Myxococcus guangdongensis: one gene and its partner. The protein of the gene in region 1 interacts with the protein of each later gene in a pairwise test. Links are inferred from orthologs where the notes say so. Each region holds a gene or a part of one and is shown on either strand. Other genes may lie near its edges. The genes, in order: LXT21_RS42975 and kdsB.

What was found.
Region 2: the proteins of LXT21_RS42975 (region 1) and kdsB interact in binary tests that used the Escherichia coli proteins (3 or more experiments, as listed by UniProt). The link is inferred for Myxococcus guangdongensis from one-to-one orthologs.

What each region holds. Positions count from the first base shown.
Region 1 is NZ_JAJVKW010000025.1:3,552-9,625, reverse strand. The notes cover bases 2,203-5,020. They hold LXT21_RS42975 (TetR/AcrR family transcriptional regulator), read left to right. Parts: upstream 2,203-3,223; coding sequence 3,224-3,817; downstream 3,818-5,020. Other genes in these bases: LXT21_RS42965 (SMI1/KNR4 family protein), read right to left, coding at 4,939-5,020; LXT21_RS42970 (NADP-dependent oxidoreductase), read left to right, coding at 3,915-4,952; LXT21_RS42980 (TetR/AcrR family transcriptional regulator), read right to left, coding at 2,513-3,103; LXT21_RS42985 (efflux RND transporter periplasmic adaptor subunit), read right to left, coding at 2,203-2,380. Outside these bases: LXT21_RS42990 (efflux RND transporter permease subunit), read right to left, coding at 1-1,225; more of LXT21_RS42985, read right to left, coding at 1,265-2,202; more of LXT21_RS42965, read right to left, coding at 5,021-6,074. UniProt on the Escherichia coli protein: Involved in response to both electrophiles and reactive chlorine species (RCS). Represses the transcription of the nemRA-gloA operon by binding to the NemR box.
Region 2 is NZ_JAJVKW010000002.1:503,387-509,434, forward strand. What follows is about bases 2,139-4,930. They hold kdsB (3-deoxy-manno-octulosonate cytidylyltransferase), read left to right. Parts: upstream 2,139-3,058; coding sequence 3,059-3,802; downstream 3,803-4,930. Other genes in these bases: wecB (non-hydrolyzing UDP-N-acetylglucosamine 2-epimerase), read right to left, coding at 2,139-2,953; LXT21_RS06925 (aldo/keto reductase), read right to left, coding at 3,817-4,665; LXT21_RS06930 (ABC transporter ATP-binding protein), read left to right, coding at 4,760-4,930. Outside these bases: purF (amidophosphoribosyltransferase), read left to right, coding at 1-424; LXT21_RS06910 (RluA family pseudouridine synthase), read right to left, coding at 491-1,546; more of wecB, read right to left, coding at 1,823-2,138; more of LXT21_RS06930, read left to right, coding at 4,931-6,048. UniProt on the Escherichia coli protein: Activates KDO (a required 8-carbon sugar) for incorporation into bacterial lipopolysaccharide in Gram-negative bacteria.

The DNA of each region.
Region 1 (6,074 bases):
GCCGGACGATGTTCTCGATGACCACGATGGCGTCGTCGATGAGCAGGCCGATGGAGAGCGTCAGCGCCAGCATGGTGATGATGTTGAAGGTGAAGCCGAGCATCGCCATCACCGCGAAGGTGCCGATGACGCTCACCGGCAGCGCGATGGCGGACACCAACGTGGAGCGCAGGTTGCGCAGGAACACCAGCACGATGAGCACCGACAGCGCGCCGCCCAGCAGCATGTCGAACTGCACCGCGCTGATGGACGAGCGGATGTTGGTGGAGTTGTCGCTGATGGTCTTGACGTCCACGCCCTGGGGCAGCGAGGCGTTCAGCTCGGCGAGCGACTCCTTGACGCTCTCGGCCACCTGCACGGTGTTGGCGCCCGACTGCTTGCGCACCACCAGCGCCAGCGCGGAGCCGGTGTCCGAGCGGGCCAGGCCCCGCGCCTCCTGGGCCCCGTCCACCACCGCCGCCACGTCGCGCACGCGCACCGGGGTGCCGTTGGGGCTGGCGATGATGATGTTGCCCAGCTCCTCCACGCTCTGCGCCTCGGCCGTCAGCCGGACGATGCGCTCACGGCCGCCCTGCGTGGCGCGGCCACCGGGCAGGTCCACGCTCTGCGCCGCCAGCGCCTGGCTCACGTCGCCCACGGCCAGGCCGTAGCCGCGCAGCCGCTGCGGGTCGACCACCACCTGGATTTCGCGCTCGCGGCCACCGACGACGTCGATGCTGCCCACGCCCGCCTGGCTCTGGAGCGCGGGCTTCACCACGTCCTCCGCCACCCGCGTCAGCTCCTCCACGGGCAGCGCGCCGGTGAGCGACAGGGTGAGGATGGGCGCCGCGCCGATGTCGAACTTCTCGACCACGGGCGTCTCGATGCCGGCGGGCAGCGAGCGCAGCGTGGCCTGCACGCGGTCCCTCACGTCCTGGGCCGCGACGTCCACGTTGGTGCCCAGCTTGAAGCCGATGGTGATCTGACTGACGCTCTCCAGGTTGATGGAGTTGAGCTCGTCCACGCCGTTGAGCGTGTTGAGCCCCTCCTCCAGCGGCTTGGAGACGTTCTCCTCGATGGACGCCGGGTCCGCGCCGGGCAGCAGCGTGGTGATGGTGACGTACGGGATGTCGACGTTGGGGTACTGGTCCACGCCGATGCGTGGATAGGCGTACAGGCCGAAGACGACGACCGCCGCCATCAGCATGACGGTGAAGACGGAGTGTTTGATGAAGGTCTTGAGCATGGCAGTGGCGAGCGGTGAAGAGGGGAGGGAAGAGGAGCGCTACTGGACGACCTGGAGCGCGGTGCCGTTCTGCAGGGGCAGGCTCGCGTCCGCGACGACGCGCTCCTGGATGCCCAGGCCCTGCACCACGCGCACGTAGCCGGGCAGCACGCGCTCCACCTTGACGTCGCGGCGCTGGGCCTTGCCGTCCTGCACCACCCAGACGAAGCCCTGCTGACCGCGCGCGTTGACGGCCTGCGAGGGGAGGAACAACCCCGCCTGTCCCGGCGCCTCGTCGGTGGCGAGCGTGCCGGAGAAGTCGAGCTCCACCAGCGCGCCCGCGCGCAGCGTGGGGCCCTCGCCCTTCGAGGGCACCACGTCCGCGAGCACCTCCACGGTGCGCGTCTGCGGGTCGATGACGGCGCCCAGGCTGCGCACCTTCGCCTCGAACGGCGCGCCGGACGGGTTGAGCGCGCCCTTCACCAGGGTGCCCACCTTCACGCGGTCCACCAGGGCCTCGGGCACCGGCGCGCGCACCTCGAGCGCGTGCGGGTTGACGAGCCCGAAGATGGCCGTGCCCGGCGTCACGTAGTCGCCCTCGTTGCGCGAGCGGCTGGTGATGACGCCGTCGAACGGCGCGGTGAGCGTGGCGTCGCGCAGCGCCTCCTGCGCGGTGGCGAGCGCCGCGGCGGTCTGCTCCGCCTGCGCCTGGGCCTGTCGGTAGCCGACCTCCGCCTTGTCGAGCGAGGCCTTCGCCAGGCTGCCGGACTGCGCCAGCGTCCGCGCGCGCTCCACCTCCGTCTTCGCGCCCTCCATCGCCGCGTCCGCCGCGGCCCGCGAGGCCTTCGCTTGATTGACGGCGAGGCGCGCGTTGGTGGCGTCGAGCTGCGCGAGCACCTGGCCCTTCTTCACCGGGTCGCCCACGTCCACCGCGATGCGGGTCAGGGGGCCGGTGCCCTCCGCGCTCAGCGTCGCCTCCTGTCGGGCGCGCACGTTGCCGGTGGCCTGCAGGACGCTCGCCTCCAGCTTCGGCGCGGGCGCCACGGCGCGCACGCCCACGGGCTTCTGCACCACCTGCGCGGAGGCCGCCGGAGGCGTGGCCTTGCCCCCACCGCACGCCGCTCCAGCCACCACCGCCGCCACCACCACCGCTGCCTTCAAGGTCGTCTTCGTCATCGCTTCTTTCCTCGTCGAGGGGCCTGGGAGGCCCTGGAATCCGGCACTGAGTGACTGGATTGGTTTTCTGGTCAGTCGTGGACGTGCGAAAGCCCACTCCGCCCGAGGGCAGGGGGGCGCTGTGGGAGGGCTTCAGCTGGTGGGGAGCGGGGGGACGGTGAGGCCGCGGATGAAGACCTCGAAGGAGGCGTCGAGGGCCTTCTGGGACTGCTCGTCCGGCTCGGAGGTCATCATCCAGGGGCCCAGGCACGTGATGAGCTCGACCATGCCCCGGGCCACCTCTCGTGAGTTGTTCAAGTGGAACGCGCCCTGGATGACACCGTTCTCGATGAGCGCCGCCAGGACGCTGGTCTCGTCATCCATCATCTTGGGAATCATGTGGGCGGCCGCCTCGCCGAGCTCGAGCAGGGTGGCCATCTCGATGCGCTGGCCCGTGGGGGAGCGGGTGTTCTGCTCCATCCGGCAGCGGATGTAGACGCGCAGCTGCTCCACGGGCGTCTTCGCGTCGCGCAGCCGCGCCCGGAGCTCGGACAGGCTGGCGGCGACCTCCTGCTGGGCGCAGGCCTCGAAGAGCGCCTCCTTGTTCTCGAAGTGCAGGTAGATGCTGCCCTTGCCCACCCCGGCGCGCTTGGCGATGTCCTCCACCGAGGCCTTCTTGAAGCCGTAGCGGCCGAAGACCTCTCCGGCGGCGTTGAGGATGGCGGTGCGTGGGTCAGAACTCATTGACCGGATATGTAATCCGGTCATCCGGTCAGCGCAAGCCCTTGGCGCCTCTCCTCGTGGCTGCCTGCCCTACGAAAGAACGACTAGACGACCGGTCTACTGGCCGTTAGCCATGGGCGCATGAGCGCGAGCGGGGCCTCACAGGACGTCCGGCGGCACATCCTGGACGCGGCGCATCCGTTGCTGGTGAGCAAGGGCTTCACCGCGGTGGGGTTGGCCGAGGTGCTGGCGGCGGCGAGGGTGCCCAAGGGTTCGTTCTATTACTACTTCGGCTCCAAGGAGGCGTTCGGCGAAGCGGTGCTCGACGCGTACTTCGCCGACTACCAGTCGCGGATGGAGGCGCTGCTGGCGGCGCCGGGTTCGTCCGCGCAGCGGCTGATGGCGTACTTCCAGGACTGGCTCGTGTCACAGACGGACGCGTCGGCCACGAGCCGCTGCCTCGTCGTGAAGCTCGGCGCGGAGGTCTGTGACTTGTCCGAGAGCATGCGCGCGGCGTTGGAGCGCGGCACGAAGGGCGTCATCGACCGGCTGGAGCGCTGTCTCGACGCGGGGCGCGAGGACGGCTCGCTGTCGGCGCCGGAGCCCACGCGGGCGCTGGCGCTCTCGCTGTACCAGACGTGGCTCGGCGCGGGGCTGCTCGCGAAGATCTCCCGCGACCGGACACCGCTCGACACGGCGATGGCCGACACGCGGCGGCGGCTGGGCATCACCTAGGTCTCTTCACCTCGTCGGCCGGTCCGCGCGGTGCTCGCCGCGGCGTGGGCTCGTGCGCGTCGAAGTCTTCCCCGCCACACCCCAGGAGTCCGCAGCCATGAGTCAGAGCGATGTCCGCAACCGTCGAGTCGTCCTCGCCGCGCGTCCGCGTGGGCTTCCGACGCCCAGCCACTTCCGCATCGAGGAGACGGCCGTCCCCACGCCGGGCGAAGGACAGGTGTTGCTGCGCACCCTGTACCTGTCGCTCGACCCGTACATGCGCCCGATGATGAATGAAATCCCTCCGGCGTATGCCGATGCCTCGGTCGCGGTGGGCGCGCCGATGGTGGGCGGCACCGTCAATCGCGTCGTCGCCTCGCGCAATCCCAGGTTCCGTGTCGGCGAGCTGGTGCTCGGCAACGCGGGCTGGCAGGGCCATGCGCTGTCGGATGGGCAGGACCTGGTGGCGCTGGGAGCGATGAAGCAGCCGTCGCTGGCGCTCGGGGTGCTCGGCATGCCCGGGTTCACCGCGCACGTGGGGCTGCTCGACATCGGCGAGCCCAAGGCGGGGGAGACGGTGGTGGTGGCCGCGGCGACGGGGGCGGTGGGCGCGGTGGTGGGGCAGGTCGCGAAGTTGAAGGGCGCGCGGGTGGTGGGCATCGCGGGCGGCGCGGACAAGTGCCGCTACGCCGTGGAGCAGCTGGGGTTCGACGTGTGCCTGGACCGGCGCGAGCCGAAGCTGGCCGAGCGTCTGGCCGCCGCCTGCCCGCGTGGCATCGACGTCTACTTCGAGAACGTGGGCGGTGCGGTGTTCGAGGCGGTGGTGCCGCTGCTCAACCACCACGCGCGCGTGCCGCTGTGCGGGACCATCGCGAGCTACAACGAGGAGGCGCCGCCGCCCGGTCCGAACCTGTTGCCGATGGTGATGTCCGTCTTCCAGACGAAGCGCATCCGCGCGCAGGGCCTCATCATCCTCGACCACTACGGCCCGCGTTACGACGCCTTCCGCCGGGACATGGAGGCGTGGGTGGCCGAGGGCCGCGTGAAGCTGCTCGAGGACACGGTCGACGGACTGGAGAACGCACCTGGGGCGTTCATCGGGATGCTCCAGGGGAAGAACGTCGGCAAGCTCGTGGTGCGCGTCAGCGAGGGATGAGCCTGACGGGGAAGACGTAGCGGCCTTCCTCGGGGGCGCGTGGGCCCCGGTCCCTCTGTTCGCCGACGATGCGGGTCCATTCGTCGGCCCGGTGCCTGCCTCCGAACGCGGAGGCCAGCACGCGGTCGATGTCCTCGGGGGACGCCACGTCGAAGCGGATTCCCTCGATGCGGACCTGTCCCTCGAAGAGGAAGGGGAGGTCATGGCCCCCCTGTGAATAGCGCGCCTCCCAGCGCACCGTCAGGTCCGCGCCGGAGCGCTCCAGCACCGTCAGCCGGTTGCCTCCCAGCGAGGGGGCGTCCGTGCCGAACCACGCATCCCAGGGCTCCTCCTGTCCCACGACGAGCCCGGGCCACTCCGCGAGCGTCGGGTGTCGCCCCTGGTTCGCCTCGGTGACCGGCATCGCAGCGGCGTACGGCGCCGGCTGTCCGTCTTCGTCGGAGGTCGAGTCGACGCGAAGCTCCAGGTCGTACCGCGCAGTGGCCCGGTCCGGCTGATAGCGGTAGCTGGGAGTGCCCTCGTCGCGGAGCAGCGTGGTGACGCGGATGTCCAGCCGCGCGGCCTCCACGGCGTGCCCATGTCCGGCCAGCACGAGGGGCCTTTGTGGCGTGGGGGCGTCCGCTGGAAGTTTCTCCAGCGATTCGGCAGGGAGCGACTCCTTAAGGGGCGGGGTGAAGAAGCGCGGCTCCTCGGGCAGGGGCACGAGCCGGGCGAGGAACTCACCGAAGGACGCCGCGCAGACGCTCGGCACGTAGAGGTCCGAGGTCTCGGTCTCCGCGTTGATGTCGAAGAACCAGACGGTTCCCCGAGGTGAGTCGGGCCGGTCGTCGACCTGCAGGCCGAAGCGGTTGACGCTGCCGCGCTGCTGCGTGAAGACCAGGATGTCCATGGGGATGTCCGTGCCCCCGAGCCGGAGCGGAGTCCAGTCGTGGTCATGCAGCCCGAGCAGCTCGTCGATGTGCACCTCGTCCCCGAGCGCGTCCCGGAGCCCCGTCGCGCAAGGGTCCAGGAAGAGGCCGTTGTACGCGACCAGCACGTCACGGAAGTCCGAGGGCAGGGGTTGGGGAAGCCCCGCTTCGAATCGCTCCAGCCGCTCGCGGGTGAGCTGGGGGTTCTGCGAGT
Region 2 (6,048 bases), on another replicon or contig:
CATCCGTCACTTCGGCGTGAAGCTGAAGCTGTCGGCCGTGCGCCACGTCATCAAGGGCAAGCGCGTGGTGGTGGTGGACGACTCCATCGTCCGCGGCACGACGAGCCGCAAGATCGTGAAGATGATCAAGGCGGCCGGAGCGCTGGAGGTGCACCTGCGCATCTCCTCGCCGCCGACGAAGTGGCCCTGCTTCTACGGCATCGACACGCCCAGCCGGCAGGAGCTCATCGCCGCGAGCCACAGCACGGACGAGATTGCCCGCTACGTCACGGCGGACTCGCTGGGCTACATCTCCATCGAGGGCCTGGGCGAGGCCGTGGGCGACCCCAGCCGGGGCAGCTTCTGCACGGCGTGCTTCTCCGGTCAGTACCTCCTCGGAGACATGGCCGGCTCCGCGCAGGGAGCCAGCAAGCTCACCGCCTGACGCCGCTCACGCGCGCGTGAGGCCCGAGGCCCCCTGCCCTTCACCGGGTCGGGGGCCTTCGTCGTTTCAACGACCCTGCGTCGAGGAGGGCGGAGGTGGCAGGGGAGCGCCCGCGATGAAGTCCGCGAGGTCCGAGGGGAGCGGGGCCGAGAACGAGACCTCCGCGCCGGTGCCGGGGTGCGGGAAGACGATGCGCTCGGCGTGCAGCGCGTGGCGAGGCAGTCGCAGCCGAGCCCAGGCCTCGGGCTCCAGGCTGTGTTTGCTGAAGCGGTCGAAGTAGCCCGGGTCCGGGCCGTACATCTTGTCGCCGACCAACGGGAAGCCCGCCTCGCGCAGGTGGATGCGAATCTGGTGCTGCCGTCCCGTCTCCGGGAAGCAGCGCAGGAGCGCGAAGGGCGCGCCGTCGCGCGTGAAGCGCTGGAGCACCTGGAACCGGGTCCGGCTCGGCTTGCCCTCGCGCGCGTCGATGCGCACGGCGATGCGGATGAGCTCGGTGCCCTCGGCGATGGGGGCATCCACGGTGAAGGTGTCCTCGGGAGGATGTCCTTCGCAGAGGGCGAGGTACTCCTTGTGCACGTCGCGCGAGACGAAGAGCCGGCCGAGCACGCGGCAGGATTCGGTGGTGCGACCGCAGACGACCAGGCCGCTCGTCTCGCGGTCCAGACGGTGCGCGGGTTCGGCGAAGCGCTCACCGAAGCGCTCGCGCAGGAGGGAGACGAGGGTGCCCTTGTGGTAGCGCGCCGTCGGATGGATGGGCAGACCGGCGGGCTTGTCGAGCACCAGCAGCCACTCGTCCTGGAAGACGACGGGCAGCGTGGTGGGCGTCTCCGGCTCCTCGCTGCCGGGACGGCGCAGGCGGAAGGCCAGCCCGGGGTACACGGGCGTGGAGGGCTTCAGCCGTCGCCCTTCGCAACGGACACCGCGCAGGATGATGCCGGCCAAGCGCTCGCGAGGCATGCGGCGCAGCTTCTGGCCCAGGTAGTCCTCCAGGCGCCAGCCCGCGTAGTTGGGCTCGACGACGAAGGAGATGTCGACGAAGCCCTCGGGAGCGGCGTCCGCGGGACTCGAGCCTTCCTGCTCAGGGGCGGAGCGCTCCACCGATGACTCCTTCTCGCCGTGCATCGCCTCCGCGCTCTACCACGGCGCGAGACGGCACACAGTCTGAACCCATCATCGTCGGGGAGGCCGCACGACGAGCCCCCCCGTACCAGCAACTCGGAAGCAGCAGGACCCGCACATCGAAGCGGATTCACGCCGACGTCTACGAGACACCTCGGACACACCACACGCGGGGCCCCCATGCGCCCCACGCCGCGCGCCCGCACAGCCTCACGCCGATGCGGACACGGGCCACACGGTGAAGCCCTCACGAGCCCCACCGCGTGCGCCGTCACACCCTCACGCGGAAGCCGCGCGTCGCGCGTCCTCATCCACGCCCAGGAAGCGCGCGAACAGGTCGGCGATGCGCTCGCCCGAGCGCCCATCCCAGTACTCGGGGATGCGGCCCTTCTTGCCCTGACCATCGAGCACGCGGTCCGCGGATTCACGGATGCGGTCCGGGTCCGTGCCCACGACCTCGTTGGTGCCCTGCTCCACGGTGATGGGGCGCTCGGTGTTCTCGCGCAGCGTGAGGCACGGCACGCCCAGCGCCGTGGTCTCCTCCTGCAGTCCGCCCGAGTCGGTGAGAATCAACTTCGCCTGCGACGTCAGCGCGAGGAACTCCAGGTAGCCCATCGGGTCCACCGGGCGCAGGTTCGGGCTGCGCTCGAACCACGAGCCCAGGCCCTGCTCCGAAATCATCTTCCGCGTGCGCGGGTGCACCGGGAAGATGACCGGCACGCGCGAGGCCACGTGCGAGATGGCCGACAACAGCCCCCCGAGCAGCTTCGGGTCATCCACGTTGGAGGGCCGGTGGAGCGTGCACACCGCGTAGCCACGAGGCTCCACGCCCAGGGTCTTCAACACGGGCAACTGGTCCGCCCGCTCCTTCGAGGCGAGCAGCGAGTCGATCATCACGTTGCCCACGAAGTGGATGCGCTCCGGGTCCGCGCCCTCCTTCAGGAGGTTGGCGTCCGCGTCGCGCGAGGGCGTGAGCAGGAGGTCCGACAGCCGGTCCGTGACGACGCGGTTGATCTCCTCCGGCTGATGCCGCGAGTAGCTGCGCAGGCCCGCCTCGACGTGCGCGAGCGCGATGCCCAGCTTCGACGACACGAGCGCGGCGGCGACGGTGCTGTTGACGTCACCGACGACGGAGACCAGGTCCGGCTTGTGCTCGAGGAACACCCGCTCGAGCTCCACCATCGTCTTGGCCGTCTGCTGCGCGTGGCTCCCCGAGCCGATGCCCAGGTGCACCTCGGGCGCGGGCAGTCCCAGGTCCGAGAAGAAGACGTCGCTCATCTTGACGTCGTAGTGCTGTCCCGTGTGGACCAGGACCTGCTGGAGCTGATTCCGCGCGGCGATGGCGCGGTGAATGGGCGCGACCTTCATGAAGTTCGGGCGCGCGCCGACGATGTGGATGACCTTCTTCATGTCGCCAGCCAAGCTAGGCACGCCGGGTCGGATGCCTAGTGGCTGCGGGGCGGCGACCCATCGAGGGGCCAGCGTCCGTTCTGAATCTGATAGACGGAGTGTGCCATGCCCTCCTCGCGCACCATCGCCGTCATCCCCGCCCGTCACGCCAGCACCCGATATCCGGGCAAGCCGCTCGCCCTCATCGCCGGCCGTCCCATGGTGGAGCATGTCTGGCGCCGCTGTCAGGAAGCAGGCGTCTTCCACGAGGTCTGGGTCGCCACCGACGACGAGCGCATCCGCGCCACCGTCGAGTCCTTCGGCGGCCGCGCGGTGATGACCAGCCCCGCGTGCGCCACGGGCACGGACCGCGTGGCCGAGGTCGCCCGCGCCCGTCCTGACGTGGACGTCTGGGTGAACGTGCAGGGCGACGAGCCCCTGGTCGACCCGGCCGCGCTCGAGGCCCTCGCCGGACTCTTCGACGACACCGCCGTGCGCATGGGCACCCTCGTGCGTCCCCTGGAGGCCGACGAGGCGGAGAGCCCACACGTCGTGAAGGCGGTGCTCGCGCTCAACGGCGACGCGCTCTACTTCAGCCGCAGCCTGGTCCCCCACGCCCGGGAGACGGGCACCCCCGTCCCGCGCTGGGGCCACATCGGCCTGTACGGCTACCGGCGCGACGTCCTGCTGCGCCTCGCGGACCTGGCCCCCACGCCGCTGGAGGAGACGGAGAAGCTGGAGCAGCTGCGCGCGCTGGAGCACGGCATCTCCATCCGCTGCGCCCGCGTCTCCTGGCGCACGGTGGCCGTGGACATCCCCGCGGACGTCGCGAAGGTCGAGGCCGTCATGCGCGAGAAGGGCCTGCTCTAGAACACGCCCCGGCCTCAGAGCATCGGCAGCTCGTCGGTGGAGGCCCCCCGCGGGAACGCGGCGTCGATGCGCGCCAGTTCCTCCCGGGACAGCTTCAGCGACGCGGCCGCGGCATTGTCGCGCAGATGCGCCACGCGGCTCGCCTTCGGGATGGCGAACAGCGAGGGCCGCCGCACCAGGAACTGGAGCGCCACCTGTCGGGGCGTGACGCCATGCGCGCCGGCCACGGCCTCCAGCACGCGGCCCCCCGGACTGTCGGGACGCGGGAAGCGACCGTTGCCGAACGGGCTGTAGCCCACCACCGCGATGCCCCGCGCCTCACACCACGGCAGCACTGCGTGTTCGATGGCGCGCTCCCCCAGGTGGTACAGCACCTGGTTGCACGCGATGCGCTCCGGCTTCGCGAGCTCGACGAGTTCCTCCAGCTCCGCCACGCCGAAGTTGCTCACGCCCCACGAGCGAATCTTCCCGTCCGCCACCAGCTTCTCGAAGGCGCGCACCGTCTCCTCCAACGGATGCGAGCCGGGCCAATGCAGCAGGTAGCAATCCAACGTGTCGGTGCGCAGCCGCTTCAGGCTCCGCTCACACGCGGCCAGCGTGCCCGCATACGTCGCGTTGGACGGCATCACCTTCGACACCAGGAAGACCTCCTGACGTCGGCCGGCGATGGCCGCGGAGACGATGGACTCCTCGACGCGGCCGTGGCCATACAGCTCCGCGGTGTCCACGTGCGTCAGCCCCAGGTCCAACCCCGCGCGCAGCGAGCGGATGGCCTCGTCGCGGTCATCCTCCTCCATCTGCCACGTCCCCTGACCGAGGACGGGAACCTGCTTGCCGGTACCGCCGAAGACGCGCTGCTCCATGGCCTACCTCCGTGTCCGGAAGGATGAGCACCTCCCACCCGCTCCGACAGCCGGGAGCCGTGCGAAGCGGGAAACTCCGCGCTAGTCTCCGCGAGTGCCCGCCAGTCCGTCACCCGCCAAGCCCCGGCTCCCCTCGCGCGTGACGCTGGGTCGCCTGCTCACCCTCGCCCGACCCGAGGTCCCCACGCTCGTCGTGGGCACGCTCTTCCTGCTGCTCAGCAGCGCCGCCACGCTCGTCTTTCCCCGCGCCATCGGCGATTTGGTGGACGAGGCGCTCGGCGCGCGCAGCCGCGACAAGCTGGACACCATCGCGCTGGTGATGTTCGCCGTCTTCGTCGTGCAGTCGGTGGCGATGGCGCTGCGCGCCTACCTCTTCAGCACCGCGGGCGAGCGCGTGGTGACGCGGCTGCGCAAGCGCCTGTTCCAGAGCCTGCTGTCCCAGGAGGTGGCCTTCTTCGACGAGCGCCGCACGGGAGAGCTCACCAGCCGGCTCGCCTCGGACACGAGCGTCCTGCAGAACACCGTCACCACCAACGTCTCCATGACGCTGCGCTACACCTTCCAGGCCCTGGGCGGCGTGGCGCTGCTGTTCTTCACCTCCCCCCGGCTGACGCTGGTGATGCTCGCGCTCATCCCCGCGGTGGCCATCGGCGCGGTGGTGTACGGCCGGCGCGTGCGAGTGCTGTCGCGACAGGTGCAGGACGCGCTCGCCGCCTCCAGCGAGGTCGCCGAGGAGGATTTGTCCGGCATCCGCACCGTGCGTTCGTTCGCCGCGGAGGGCCACGAGGTGGAGCGCTACAGCGTCGCGGTGGACCGCGCGCTGGCGCTGGCGAAGGACCGCGCGCGCCAGTCCGCGCTCTTCATGGGCATCGCCTCGCTGGCCATGTACGGCTCCACCGCGGCCATGCTCTGGTACGGCGGCCGCATGGTGGTGGACGGCGAGCTCACCGTCGGCGCGCTCACCTCGTTCCTCATCTACACCTCGCTCGTGGCGCTCTCGCTGAGCGCCGTGGCGGAGGTGTGGGCGGACTTCATGCGCGCCAGCGGCGCGGCCGAGCGCGTCTTCGAACTGGTGGACCGCGTGCCCGCCATCCCCGCCGGAGGCCATCAGCTCCCGTCAGTGAAGGGCCACGTGGAGTTCCGCGGCGTGCGCTTCTCCTACCCCACGCGCGCGGACGTGCCGGTGCTCCAGGGGCTGGACCTGGAGATCAAGCCCGGCGAGGTCGTCGCCGTGGTGGGCCCGTCGGGCGGAGGCAAGTCCACGCTCGCCTCGCTCATGTCGCGCTTCTACGACCCGCAGGGCGGCGCGGTGGTGCTGGACGGACATCCCCTCACCACGCTCGAGCCCGAGTGGCTGCGCCGCAACGTCGGCATGGTGGCCCA